Regions from separate parts of the Rhodoferax sp. GT1R46 genome, predicted to be linked through region 2. Evidence: predicted binding sites of a transcription regulator. Region 2 holds the regulator's gene; each other region holds the start of a gene.

Region 1 (4,540 bases), on a different contig from region 2:
GCAGCCAGCGCCGTGCCCCGGTGGCGAAGCGCCACCCGGATGCGGGCCAGCAGTTCGCTCACACTGAAGGGCTTTGTCAGATAGTCGTCGGCCCCTGCATCCAGCAGTTGGATCTTTTGGGCTTCCTGGTGGCGGGCAGACACCACCAGAATGGGCAGCGCATGGTGCTTGCGCACCTCCTGCACCAGCTCGACGCCATCGCCATCGGGCAAACCCAGGTCCAGCACCATGACATCGGGCAACGCATGCTTCAGCATGGCCCGCGCCTCGCTCAATGACACGGCAGTCTGCACCTCAAAACCCTCGACTGAGAGGGATGATTGCATCACTGCCCTGATTTCACGGTCGTCCTCCACCACGAGAATGCGCAAGGTCATTGAGGCACTCCTTGCGGCTGGTGGGGATCAATGGGTAGTGTCACGGTGAAGCGGTTTCCGCCTCCGGTACGCCGCCTGACCGTCAGGCTGCCGCCATGCGCGCAGGCGATCGCCCGGCACAGAGCCAAGCCCAGCCCGGCACCGCGCTGGCCAGACTGGTCATTGCGGGAGTAGGGCTCAAATATCGCCTGGTATTTTTCTTCGGGAATCGCCTCGCCACGGTCTTTGACAGACACCTGCATCTCCTGGGCGGTGGTGCTCACGACCAGCTCAATTGCGTCAGCGCTGTACTTGAGCGCGTTGTCCAGCAGGTTGCCGATCAGCTGCGCCAGCAAAACCGGGTCGGCCTTGATCAGCGGCAAGCCCTCAGGTACTCTGGATTTGATACGCCGGGCAGAGTCCCGCAGCCGCACACGGGCCAGAACGGCTCCCACGATTTCTTCCATGGACTCCCAGCCGCGTTGGATCGGCTGCGACGCATTGGTCAGCTGCACCAACTGCAGGGTGTTTTCGGTCACGGTGGAGAGGTAGGTCGCCTCGCTGACGATGCTGCCCAGCAAGCGGTCCTGGTCGGCGGCGCTGAGTTTGTCGCGCTGCGTTTGCAGTGACGAGGCAGCGCCGACCACCGCCGCCAGCGGCGTGCGCAAGTCGTGTGAAATAGCGGCCAGAAACGTGCTTTGCACCTGTTGTCGGTGGGACTCATTTTCGGCTGCTAGCATCGATGCCGTCAGGCGCAGGCGCCACAGCGCCTGTGCCAGCAAAGCGCACAGCGCCTGGGCGTGCTCCCGCCCATCGGCATCGGCCGCCAGACCATTCTGGATGCAGGCGGCCCCGTGCATCTGGCCCTTGTCGCCCAGCGGTACATACCAGGCGTTCAGGCCAGGCCAGCGCCCGGTTCCGGGGCCGAGCACAGCGGCTTCACGCATGCAGCATTGCATGCCGTCGTCCAGGGTGGTGGCCAACCCGGGTGCCAGATCCAGCGTGCCGTCGGGTTGACGCAAGGCCAGAACGGAAGGCCCGGTGAAGGCACTGTCCAGAGCGTTCTGCCCCAGTGCCTGCACTTCGTGAGCGGTGGTGGCGCCTGACAGGTCGGTGGCCAATGCCTGCAGTTGGCGAGCCCGTTGCTCGTTGCGGTGTGCTGTTTTCGTTTCGCGCCGAAGGGAGGCTGCCAGGTTACTGATCACCAGTGCGACCAGCAGCATCGTGAACAGGGCAATCAGATGCTCTTGGCTGTCGACTTCAAAGGTCCAGCGTGGTGGAACAAAAAAGAAGTTGAATGCCGTTACGGCGCCCACCGCACAGACCACCGAGGCCAGCCAGCGCAGGCGGTACGACGCAAGGACGACTGCCAGCACATACACCATGGCCTGGCTGGTGAGCGAGACGTGGTGGTCCAGCAGAAATCCGCCAACGGTTGCCGCCGTCAGCAGCAAGGCCACCGTGGCCCAACTCCGCAGGGGTGTTTGGGTGTCGTTTGACGTGGAGGTAGCGTTCATGGTGCGGTCAGCGTACCACCAGCCGTATCAGGATTGCATCAGGGAAATTGACGATGGAGGCGTATACTGTTAAAAAATACAGTATTTTGCAAAACCCCTTGCCATGTCTACCTCTGCGCGCATTCTCTCCCTGGCAAGCGTCCATGCCGACGTCTGGCATGCGGACGCGCTGGCGGGTGCGCCAGGCCGAATTTTGGCCACGGGGGACGCCCTGCTGGACGCGCAGTTGCCTGGCGGCGGCTGGCCGCTGGGGGCGCTGACCGAGATCCTCCAAATGCCCGGGGTGCACAGCGAATGGCGCTTGCTCTTGCCGGCTTTGGCCCGCAGCGGCACGGGGGCAGTGGTGCTGGTGGGCGCACCGCATGTGCCCTTTGGACCGGCCTTGGGTGCACAAGGCCTGAACTTGAACCGGCTGCTGTGGGTTATGGCCCAGGATGCGCCCCAGCGCCTGTGGTCTACCGAGCAGGCGCTTCGCTGTGCCGATGTAGATGCTGTGCTGGCCTGGCTGCCGCAGACGCGCCCCGACCAGTTGCGTCGCCTGCAAATGGCCGCCGCCGAGTACGCCAAGCTGCTGTTTGTGTTGCGCCCGGAGCAGGCGCAACACGAGTCATCCCCCGCGGTGTTGCGCCTGTGGGTGTCACCTGCCAAAGAGGTGCCGGATGCACTGGAAGTGCAGGTACTCAAGCGGCGCGGCCCACCCCTGGCGCAGCCCCTGCGCATGGCAGCCCGCCCCATGCGCCTTGCAAGGCTGCTGGCGGCCAGCAGCCTGCGCACCGGCTACGGTGCAGGAGGACGCCATGCACTGGATCGCACTGCAGCCGTCAACTGAAGACGGTGCACTGGCAGACGCCCCCACCGCCTGGGCGTGGTGGGCTTTGCAGTTCACCCCTCTGGTGGCGCGCGTGGACGCGGCACTGGTGCTGGAAGTGTCTGCCAGCGAGCGCCTGTTTGGTGGCCGTACTGCGCTGCTGGCGCACCTGTTCAAGACAAATGGGCTTCTAGCCCCCGTGGAATATGCGCAAGGCGCTACATCTTTGATAGCAATAGGGCGCCTGGGGTGTGATGCGAAGGGTGACAAAAATGCCATCCCGCCCGATGCCTTGCCCCTGCACACCCTGGCCGCCGCCCGCCCGCACCTGCCCACGCTGGCGCGCCTGGGCATGCGCAACTGGGGGCAGCTGCGCGCGTTGCCGCGGGGAGGTCTGGCGCGCCGCTTTGGCGCGGGGTTGATTGATGCGCTGGACCGGGCCTATGGCCTACGGCCAGAGGTCTATCCGTGGCTGACCCTGCCGCAGGTGTTTGACGCACCGCTGGAGCTGGCGGCCAGCGTGGAGTCGGCCCCGGCTCTGCTGTTTGGTGCGCGCCGTCTGCTGGCGCAACTGCAGGTATGGCTGCAAGCCCGCCAGCGGGGCGTGCTGGCTCTCGAGTTGTTGTGGGAACTGGACGCCCGGCGCTCCAACGCCCAGCATGTGGATGCCCACCACACCGGTGGTGCGCAGGGCCGCCTGATCCTGCGCACCGCCGAGCCCACACAGGACATGCAGCACCTGCAGCGCCTGCTGGGCGAGCAGCTGGCGCGCGTCACGCTACCCGCCCCCGTGCTGCATCTGCGGCTGCGTACCGTGCAAACGCAGCCCCTGGCGGGGGAAAGCCTGAGCCTCTTGCACGATGACCAGCGCCATGGCGACAGCCTGCACCAGTTGCTGGAGCGCCTGAGCGCGCGTCTGGGTGTGCAGCAGGTGCTGGGTGCCACGCCCCATGCGGACCACCGGCCCGAATGCATGCAGCGCTGGACGGCAGCCGCAGAAACTCTGGGCGTAAAAAATGCTATGAAATCAGGAGCTGCTCGCGCACTATCCACGAGGGCTGGTGGCCTGAATGACGTGAAGGATGCGCAGGAATTTGCCTTGTATCCCACCTGGCTGCTCGCCACCCCTCTGCGTCTGGCAGTGCACCAAGGTAGCCCGCAGTACCAGGGGCCGCTCACCCTGCTGGCCGGGCCGCAGCGGCTGGAATCCGGCTGGCTGGACGGCGATGCCGCCTGCGCGCTGCGCGACTACTTTGTGGCGCGCAGCGCGCAGGCGGGCCTGGTGTGGGTGTACCAGGAGCGGCTGGGTGGGCAGGCAAAACAGGGAGCGCAAAACACGGCCCGGTGGTATTTGCATGGGCTCTATGCCTGAGCCCGGTTGCGGCAAGCAATCTATTTGGCGCGCCCTGTTTTGACCATTTGCGTTGCATCCCCTACATTGCAGGTTGCAGAAAAAAATAATTATCCGGATTGACAACGATCGGCACCTACCCGTGCTGCGAAAGGCGCCCCTTCTCATGAGCAAATTGTCCCTGCTGGATCTCGGTTTTTTTATTGCCGAATCCGAAGCCAGCCCCAAGCACGTGGGCGGGCTCCTGATCTGCAAACGCCCGCCCAAATCAACGGCCGCCTTTGCCAAAAACCTGTACCGCGAGTATTTGACCTTCACCGATGTGAAGCCGCCGTTCAACCGCATCATCCATTTCTCGCTGACCTCCAGACCGCAATGGCAGGATGTGGTGGTTGATCTGGAACAGCACGTGTTTTTTCACAAGCTGGAGGCCGGCCACAACGACCGCAAAGCCCTGTACGACTTTGTCTCTAAGCTGCACACGCCCATGCTCGACCGCACGCGCCCG
Region 2 (4,540 bases):
GTGATGGCTTCAATGCGCTCTTTACCGGGCATGTTCCATCTTTCAGTAATTTCTATCAGTCTGGAAATCCGCTGGAGGATTACCCTGATGTTTGTAGCCAAATAGCAGCGCTTTGGCCATCAAAGGAATCGGTGCATTTCATTGAGAATTGCCTGGTGCGGACACTGGAAAATTCGCAACAGGAATTTGACTTGGAGGCCTTCCGCGACCTGCTGTTGTTGCACAGCATTGCAGGCCGAATCGACTCTCTTTCGGACTCGGGTTTATTGCCTTTTAGCGCATCCAGAACCTTCGCCGTACCCACCACCGCCGTGCCGGTTGCCCCAGCAATGGCAATTGAGCAAGACAGAACGGCAGACCTCGACTTAGACTTGGATCTGTCGGAACCAGACGGCAATCTCATTGAGTTTGACAGTTCGGACTTTCCGGCAATGCCCCGGGTGCAGCCACCCAAGCCATGACAACCCTCTAACGGCGTACCTGCAGGGCGCCTGGGTTGATGATGTTCGTCGGGGTGCCCTTGATGAAGTTCGTAACGTTGTCGAATGCTGCGCCAAAGTACATCTCGTAGCTGTCTTGCTCGACATAACCAATGTGGGGGGTGCAGATGCAGTTCTCCAGCCTCAAAAGCGCATGCCCCTGCAATATGGGTTCAGTCTCGAAAACGTCTACTGCGGCCATGCCCGGGTGTCCGCGATTGAGTGCGCTGATCAATGTGTTGGTTTCAATCAGCTCAGCGCGCGAAGTGTTCACCAGAAGCGCAGTGTCCTTCATCAGCGCCAGATCCGCCGCCGTAACAATTTCCCTTGTTGTGTCGCTAAGGCGAAGGTGAAGTGACAAGACATCACAGTCTGCAAAGAATGCCTCGCGGCTTGGCGCCGCAGCATAGCCTTCCTGACTGGCCTTTTCCCGTGACTGCTCGCTGCCCCAGACAATGACTTGCATGCCGAATGCTTTTCCATATCCGGCCACTAGTTGACCGACTTTGCCATATCCCCATATCCCCAGCGTCCTGCCGCGCAAAACCGTACCCAGGCCAAAGTTGGCTGGCATGGACCCGGCCTTTAGTCCAGATTGCTGCCAGACGCCATGCTTCAGGTTACTGATGTATTGGGGAAGCCTTCGCATGGCCGCCATGATCAATGCCCATGTGAGCTCGGCAGGCGCGACCGGAGATCCTCCTCCCTCGGCTACTGCGATCCCACGTTCAGTGCAGGCCTGCACGTCGACGTGACTACCAATGCGTCCTGTTTGAGAAATCAGCTTGAGTTTGGGTAGTTTTTCGATTAACTGGCGGTTGATGTGCGTGCGTTCACGGATCAACACAATGATGTCGGCGTCCTTGAGTCGAATCGATAGTTGCGCCAGACCTTTCACCGTATTGGTGTGAACTTTTGCCGGGAAATTCTCCAGCTTCGATGCGCATTCCAGCTTGCGAACGGCATCTTGGTAGTCATCCAGAATCACAATATTCATGCGCTGATTGTGCCTCTTCAGACGACCAAAGACGCAGGGGGAAAACCGATGGCAATTCCCTGCCAGCGAAAATCCCCTGTTTCGCCTAATTCAGCGCTGATTCACAGGCTGCGAGTCGATCCAATTCTGCACACACATCGGCCATGCGACCCGATATGACCATCCGTCCCACGCAGGAGCGCGCCTGCCCGGATTCGACCACGCGAACTACGCGTAACGGTTTGAGTAAAGGGAGTTTTTGGCCGCTAGCCCTCGTCATTGTTACGCATGGCGCTATAAATTTAGGAGCGTAGGAGTGTTCCGCTTGAACTGGTCTGGCGGCCTGACGCCTCGCTGTAGATCTGTTCGAGGTCCACCAGCGCAGCAAACCTTGGATGGGCTCAAAACTACCTGGGCTGGCAAATAAAGCGATGTTCATAGAGTGCCTGTTTTGTGTGGGGGAATCACATGAGCATGGTGTTGCGGATGAGGCCCACTGCGAGACCTTCGATCTCGAAAGGCTCGCCGGGCTCCACCACAATGGTTTGATAATCCGGATTCTCCGGGTGCAGCTCGATCAGGTGCTTGTTGCGCCGGAAGCGCTTGACGGTGACCTCATCCCCGAGTCTGGCGACGATGATCTGCCCATTCTTTGCATCTTTGGTGGCTTGCACCGCCAGAAGATCGCCGTCCATGATGCCGGCATCGCGCATGGACATGCCGCGTACTTTCAACAGGTAATCGGGCTGATGCTTGAAAAGACTGTTTTCCACATAATAGGTCTGGTCAACGTGCTCTTGCGCAAGAATCGGCGAGCCGGCTGCTACCCTGCCTATCAGTGGCAATGCCAGTTGTGCCATACCAGGCAAAGAAAGGGAAAATTGCTTGCTACGGGACTCATTAATGGACCGAAGTGCGTCACTTTTGAGCCGAATGCCGCGAGATGTGCCGCTTACGAGTTCAATGACGCCCTTGCGTGCAAGGGCCTGCAGGTGCTCTTCTGCCGCATTGGCTGATTTGAAGCCGAGTTCAGAAGCAATCTCCGCACGCGTTGGTGGTGCACCCGTGCGTGAGATTGCAGTCTGAATCAGGTCCAGAATCTGTTGTTGGCGAGCGGTGAGTTTGGGGCTTTCAAGCATGCTGACTCCTTTTGTCTGGGCCGAGAGGGACTGTTGGTTCATACACACTGTTTCGGCATCCAGTAGCTGTATTTTTAACCAGTTTTAATTTGATTGCAAGCGGATCATCCAAATATGACGAAAAAGATTGTTTTTCTTGGTATGGGGGGCACGATTGCCGGCACGGCGAGCAGTGCTTTGGACAACGTTGGATACAAGGCGGCACAACTGAGCGTGGCGCAGCTACTGTTGGATATCTCTGGCATGGACATGGCGCTTGACGGCCATACGCTCGTATCCGAACAGGTGGCGCAGTTAAACAGCAAGGATATGGGCTGGGCTCATTGGTCCGCGCTGGCGCTTCGCGCGAGTTACTACCTTGCCCTGCCGGGCGTGGCCGGACTGGTGATCACGCATGGGACAGATACCTTGGAGGAAACGGCATATTTTTTGTCCTGCGTGTTGCCGGCCGATTTACTTGCTCTAAAGCCTGTAGTACTGACTTGCGCAATGCGTCCCGCGACGTCGTTGGCACCCGATGGACCCCAGAACATGCGAGACGCGGTCGTCGTGACGCGCGCAGAAGCGGCTCGGGGAGTACTCGTGGTTTGTGCTGGGACCATTCATTCAGCGCGTGACGTGCAGAAAGTTCATCCTTACCGGCCGGATGCCTTCGGGTCCGGCGACGCCGGGCCGCTGGGGTTTGTGGAGGAGGGTATTGTGCGCTGGATGCATCGCTGCCCCGAAAATGAGCCTGCCGGCCTGTTTACTGCTACCGAGCGCTTGCGCGATGCAGTTTGGCCACGGGTCGAGATCATCATGAGCTACGCGGGGGCTGTGGGCGCCACTGTGCGGGCTCTGTGCTCTGCGCCTGCGGGCGGGGCTGCGCCGGTGCGCGGCATCGTGGTAGCGGGCACCGGCAATGGCACGGTTCACGAAGATCTGGAGGTCGCTTTGATTGAGATGCAAAGTCAGGGTATTCAGGTCGTTCGGGCCTCCCGCTGTGCCTTCGGACGCGTGGTGGAGGGGGAATCGATGACCTCCGGGTTGCCGCATTCCAATGGCTTGCCGCCATTGAAAGCACGGGTTGCCCTGATGCTTGAATTGATGATGCAGGATGAAATTTGATGATTGCCTTGCATGAAAAAAGGCCGCTTGGAGCGGCCTTTGGTCTGGAGCAGATTGGCGCTACCCAGCCAATGCTTCGAAAACCCGGGCCGTAATGGCGTTCACGTCGCCCATGCCGCTGATCGCGCGGTATTTTGGCGCGGCAGCGGGATCTTTTGCCGCCCAATTCGAGTAGTACTCAACCAAGGGTCGCGTCTGAGCGCTATACACATCCAGGCGTTTCTTGACGGTTTCTTCCTTGTCGTCATCCCGCTGGATCAGGGGTTCTCCAGTCACGTCGTCCGCGCCAGGCACTTTGGGTGGGTTGAATTTGACGTGGTAGGTGCGTCCCGACGCGGGATGCGAGCGACGACCACCCATGCGCTCAATGATGGCCTCGAAAGGCACGTCGATCTCGACAACATAGTCCAGCGCAACACCGGCAGCCCGCATGGCGTCTGCCTGGGGCAGGGTACGCGGGAAACCGTCGAACAGGAAACCGTTGACGCAGTCAGGCTGGGTCAAACGCTCTTTGACCAGATTGATGATCAGGTCATCGCTGACCAGTCCACCCGACGCCATCACGGCTTTGGCTTCCAGTCCCAAAGGAGTACCCGCCTTGACGGCTGCACGTAGCATGTCGCCCGTGGAAATTTGTGGAATTCCGTACTTTTGGCAAATGAATGTGGCCTGGGTACCCTTACCAGCGCCTGGTGCGCCCAACAGAATCAGTCTCATGAATATCCTCAGTTTGAATGAATGCCTTATACGTCGATGGAGGAGCCGAGCAGGCGTGACTCCACGTGTGATTGCGCTCCAAGAATAGCATGGGAGCCCTGCCGGTTAACTTACAGGCAATG
Region 3 (4,540 bases), on a different contig from region 2:
GCACCTGGTAGTACACGGTGTCCGCGTCATCGGCGCGCAGCAGTTCGCGCGCCGGTAGCGGGAGCACAAACTGGGCGCGGTTGTGATTCACGGTTACCAGCTGCGCCAACGCGCCCACGTTGTACTCCAGAGCCCTGTCAAAGGGCTTGCCCGCAATGCCCTGGGCGACCAGCCAGGTGAGCACCAGGCTGACGGGCCACAACAACAACAAGGGCGTGAGCATCCAGTCCAGAATCTCTCCGAACAGGCTGCGTTGCTCACGCTGGAAAATCTTCATCCAGGAATTTTTTCCAGGCAGTAGCCCAAACCGCGAACCGTTGCGATACGAATGGGTCCTTTTTCAATCTTCTTGCGCAGCCGGTGGATGTAGACCTCAATGGCATTGTTGCTCACCTCTTCGCCCCATTCGCACAGGCGTTCCACCAGTTGGTCCTTGCTCACCAGGCGGCCAGCGCGCTGCAGCAGCACCTCCAGCAGGCCCAGTTCCCGGGCGGAGAGTTCCACCATCTTGCCGTCGATCGTAGCCACGCGTCCCGCCTGGTCATAGATCAAGGGACCGTGCTTGATGTTGCTGCTGGCGGCACCCATGCCACGGCGCACCAGGGCGCGCACCCGGGCTTCAAGTTCCTGCAGGCTGAAGGGTTTGGCCATGTAATCGTCTGCGCCGTAATCCAGTCCTTTGACACGCTCGTCGACTGCATCGGCGGCAGTAAGAATCAGAACTGGCAACGAGGAGCCGCGCCCCCGCAGTTTCTTCAGCACTTCCAGGCCGTGCATCTTGGGCAGGCCCAGATCGAGGATAAGCAGGTCGAATTCGGTATTCGTCATCAATGCGGCATCGGCCTCGGAGCCACTGGCTACATGGTCGACTGCGGCACCGGCGCTGCGCAGTGCACGCAGCAAACCGTCGGCCAGCACCTGGTCGTCTTCGGCGATCAAAATTCGCATGTCTGCTCCTTGTTTTTTACGCCCGATTGGTTTGGGCGTTTTATGTCATTCTAGGCGTGGCCGGTGTGCGCTGCTCTAGGGTGTTGCCCTGCTTCGCGCGTGAATTTATTCCCCGCTGTAGGCCTCCAGTCCGATGGCAATTACGGCAGCCACTTCGTCGCCCACTGCCTGCCGCATTTCCGCTTCGGCCTGGGCCACTGCGTCCTGGTAGGCGGTCAGCCACGCATGGCCGACGGGGGTAAAGCGCACCTGGCGTGCCCGTGCATCGTGGGGGTCGTTTTCGCGGGTGACCATTCCCCACGCTTCGCACTGGTTGACCAGTGTGCCCATGGCCTGTTTGGTTATGCCGGCGCTCTGTGCCAGTGCGGTCAGGCGGGATCCCTCCAGCGCCAGATGGCGGGTAATGTGCAAGTGCGCGGCACCGACCTGACCGCGAGCGGCCAGATTGGCTAGCCCCAGCGGCACGCCGGGATGGTGGGCCATGAGGGCCAGGACCCGCGCATCGAATCGGGCCAGTGCCAGACGCAACCAGTGTCCGGTGTGGGCGCTGCGCCAGCGGTCGTGTGAGTGCAATTCAGTCATTTGCAAATAGTAATGCAAACTGACGAAAAAAAGTGTTTGTGGGTTTTAAGATCGCATTTAGACTACTGTTCAAGCATCCAGCCTGTGATTAACCCCACTGACTGCCATGCGCCCCACTATGGATTCTTAAGGAGATTTTTATGGACGCACCCGTCAAAGCCCAAGCCAACGTCAACAACACCAACGGCGCCAACAGTGAAAAAGCCAAAGCCCTGCAAGTGGCGCTGGCGCAGATCGAAAAGCAGTTCGGCAAAGGCACCATCATGCGGCTGGGCGAAGGCGAGGTGATTGAAGACATCCAGGTCGTGTCCACTGGTTCACTGGGTCTGGACATCGCCCTTGGCGTTGGCGGTCTGCCCCGTGGTCGGGTGGTCGAAATCTACGGCCCGGAGTCGTCGGGCAAAACCACGCTCACGCTGCAGGTGATTGCCGAAATGCAGAAAATTGGCGGCCAGTGCGCCTTTGTGGATGCCGAGCATGCGCTGGACATTCAATACGCCCAAAAACTCGGTGTGAACCTGCAAGACTTGCTGATCAGTCAGCCTGATACTGGCGAGCAGGCGCTGGAAATTGTGGACAGCCTGGTGCGCTCGGGCGCCGTGGACCTGATCGTGGTTGACTCGGTGGCCGCATTGACGCCCAAAGCCGAGCTGGAAGGCGAAATGGGCGATTCATTGCCCGGCCTGCAAGCCCGCCTGATGAGCCAGGCGCTGCGCAAGCTCACCGCCCACATCAAGAAGACCAACTGCACCGTCATTTTCATCAACCAGATCCGCATGAAGATTGGTGTGATGTTTGGATCACCTGAAACCACCACCGGCGGCAATGCGCTGAAGTTTTACGCCTCGGTGCGCCTGGATATTCGCCGCACGGGCACCATCAAGAAGGGCGACGAAGCCATTGGCAACGAGACCAAGGTCAAAGTGGTCAAGAACAAGGTGGCTTCCCCGTTCAAAACGGCGGAGTTCGACATTCTGTTTGGTGAAGGCATCAGCCGCCATGGCGAGATCATCGACATGGGGGTGACGGCCAATATTCTGGACAAATCCGGTGCCTGGTATGCCTACAACGGCGAAAAAATCGGCCAGGGCCGCGACAATGCCCGCGAATTCCTGCGCGAAAACCCGGCGCTTTCGACTGAGATTGAAAACAAGGTGCGCGCGTCGCTGGGCATTCCTTTGTTGCCCGGTGCCCCAGAGCCAGAAGTCAAGGTGAAAACAGGTGGAAAGAAGGCGGTAGCCCCCGTGGATGCTGCGTAAGCAGCTATTGAAACAATAGCAAGCACCTGTCTTCTGTAACACGTATCCCGATGGCCATAGCCCCTGTCTCTCTCAAAGGCCGTGCCCTGCGCCTGCTCAGTGGACGCGAATATTCGCGTGCTGAACTGGAGCGCAAGCTGGCCGAGTTTGAGGAAGAACCGGGTGCCCTCGCCAAAGCGCTGGACGAATTGCAGGCCAAAGGATTTATCAGCGAGCAACGGGTGGTGGAGTCCGTGCTCCATCGCCGCTCGGCCAAGCTGGGTACTTCACGGATTCGTCAAGAGTTGCAAAGCAAGGGTCTGGACCGTGAGGCCGTGGACCAGGCGGTGGAGCAATTGCGGGCCACCGAGGTCGATCGGGCCCGTGAGGTCTGGCGCAAAAAATTTGGAGTTCCACCTAGTGATGCGGCCGAGCGCGGCAAGCAGATGCGCTTTCTGGCCAGCCGGGGCTTTGGCGGCGATGCCATTCACAAGGTGGTGGCAGGATCGAATGAAGATTAGATGTCCAGCATGAGTTTCAGGTTCTGCACCGCAGCGCCTGAAGCCCCTTTGCCCAGGTTGTCGAGTCGCGCTACCAAAACCGCATGGGCGAAGCCATCGGCCCGGGCGTCGTTGGCAAAAACCCGCAGTTCCATTTTGTTGGTGTCGGCCAAGGCAACCGCGTCGAGTTTTTGGTCGGCTGTGGCCGGCTCCACGGTCACCCATTCGCTGCCCGCGTAGTGGCGTGCCAGCGCGTCGTGCAAATCCCTAGCGGTTGGTTGACCCGGCAGCGTATCCAGATGCAGTGGCAACTGCACCAGCATGCCCTGGCGGAAGTTGCCAACCGAGGGAATAAACAAAGGACGCCGTGTGAGCCCGGTGTAGCACATGATTTCGGGAATGTGCTTGTGCTTGAGACCCAATCCGTACAGTTCCATTGCTGGTGCCTTACCCGCCTCGTAGGCTTCAATCATGGGCCGTCCGCCGCCCGAGTAGCCGCTGATCGATGGCAGGCAAACCGGAAAATCAACCGGTAGCAGCCCTGCATCCACCAGCGGGCGGATGAGTGCAATGGCGCCGGTGGCGTAGCAGCCCGGGTTGGCCACCCGGCGTGCCTGGGCGACTGCCGCACGTTGGGATGCTGCGAGTTCAGGAAAACCATAGACCCAGCCGGAAGCGGTGCGGTGGGCGGTGGAGGCATCAATGATGCGCGGCCCGGGCTTTCCGGTCTGTTTTTCGATCGCGTCAATCATGGCCACCGATTCAACCGCTGCATCATCATGCAGGCACAGCACAACCAAGTCCGCTTGCGCCATCAGTGCCTGTTTCGCCGCCGCATCCTTGCGCAACTCCGGCGCAATGCTGATGAGTTCCACGCCTGGCATGTTTTGCAGGCGCTCACGGATCTGCAGCCCGGTGGTACCGGCTTCGCCATCAATAAATATTTTTTTCATATGGGTTGCCAGTCACACGAGCCAGGAGAGGAATGCGAATTGCAGCAAAGCTGCTCGCTGTAAGCGAGCGACAAGTTTGACGCATCGCAACATGATACATTCCGAAACGACTGTTTCCCGCCCCATGCACCGTGTAACACCTGTTGCAGCATGGAGAAATTTTTCCAGCTCGAAAAGAGACTTTATGAAAATTCACGAATACCAGGGCAAGGAAATCTTGCGCCAAGCCGGTGTGCCGGTGCCCCGTGGCATCCCTGCCTTCACCGTCCAGGAGGCCGTTGAAGCCGCACAGAAGCTCGGCGGCCCAGTCTGGGTGGTC

The links. Region 2 encodes LexA, which represses DNA repair genes until DNA is damaged. Its sites were predicted from a motif close to ACTGTATNNNNATACAGT; they were not measured.
Region 1: a site for LexA is predicted at 1,939-1,956, ahead of imuA (translesion DNA synthesis-associated protein ImuA). Genes of this name have one in related genera too.
Region 3: a site for LexA is predicted at 1,595-1,612, ahead of recA (recombinase RecA). Genes of this name have one in related genera too.

The regions. Positions count from the first base shown of each region.
Region 1 is NZ_JBWMBC010000005.1:10,917-15,456, reverse strand. Features, by position in the region: gene AC097W_RS12110 (response regulator) at 1-377, opposite strand, end outside; gene AC097W_RS12105 (DUF4118 domain-containing protein) at 374-1,873, opposite strand; gene imuA (translesion DNA synthesis-associated protein ImuA) at 1,977-2,702, shown strand; gene AC097W_RS12095 (Y-family DNA polymerase) at 2,671-4,053, shown strand; gene AC097W_RS12090 (wax ester/triacylglycerol synthase domain-containing protein) at 4,199-4,540, shown strand, end outside.
Region 2 is NZ_JBWMBC010000001.1:884,404-888,943, forward strand. Features, by position in the region: gene AC097W_RS04100 (hypothetical protein) at 1-461, shown strand, start outside; gene AC097W_RS04105 (D-2-hydroxyacid dehydrogenase family protein) at 469-1,476, opposite strand; gene lexA (transcriptional repressor LexA) at 1,920-2,594, opposite strand; gene AC097W_RS04115 (asparaginase) at 2,709-3,701, shown strand; gene adk (adenylate kinase) at 3,762-4,418, opposite strand; gene kdsB (3-deoxy-manno-octulosonate cytidylyltransferase) at 4,524-4,540, opposite strand, start outside.
Region 3 is NZ_JBWMBC010000007.1:16,477-21,016, forward strand. Features, by position in the region: gene AC097W_RS15065 (sensor histidine kinase) at 1-277, opposite strand, end outside; gene AC097W_RS15070 (response regulator) at 274-948, opposite strand; gene AC097W_RS15075 (MarR family winged helix-turn-helix transcriptional regulator) at 1,054-1,530, opposite strand; gene recA (recombinase RecA) at 1,671-2,789, shown strand; gene recX (recombination regulator RecX) at 2,840-3,289, shown strand; gene argC (N-acetyl-gamma-glutamyl-phosphate reductase) at 3,286-4,221, opposite strand; gene sucC (ADP-forming succinate--CoA ligase subunit beta) at 4,406-4,540, shown strand, end outside.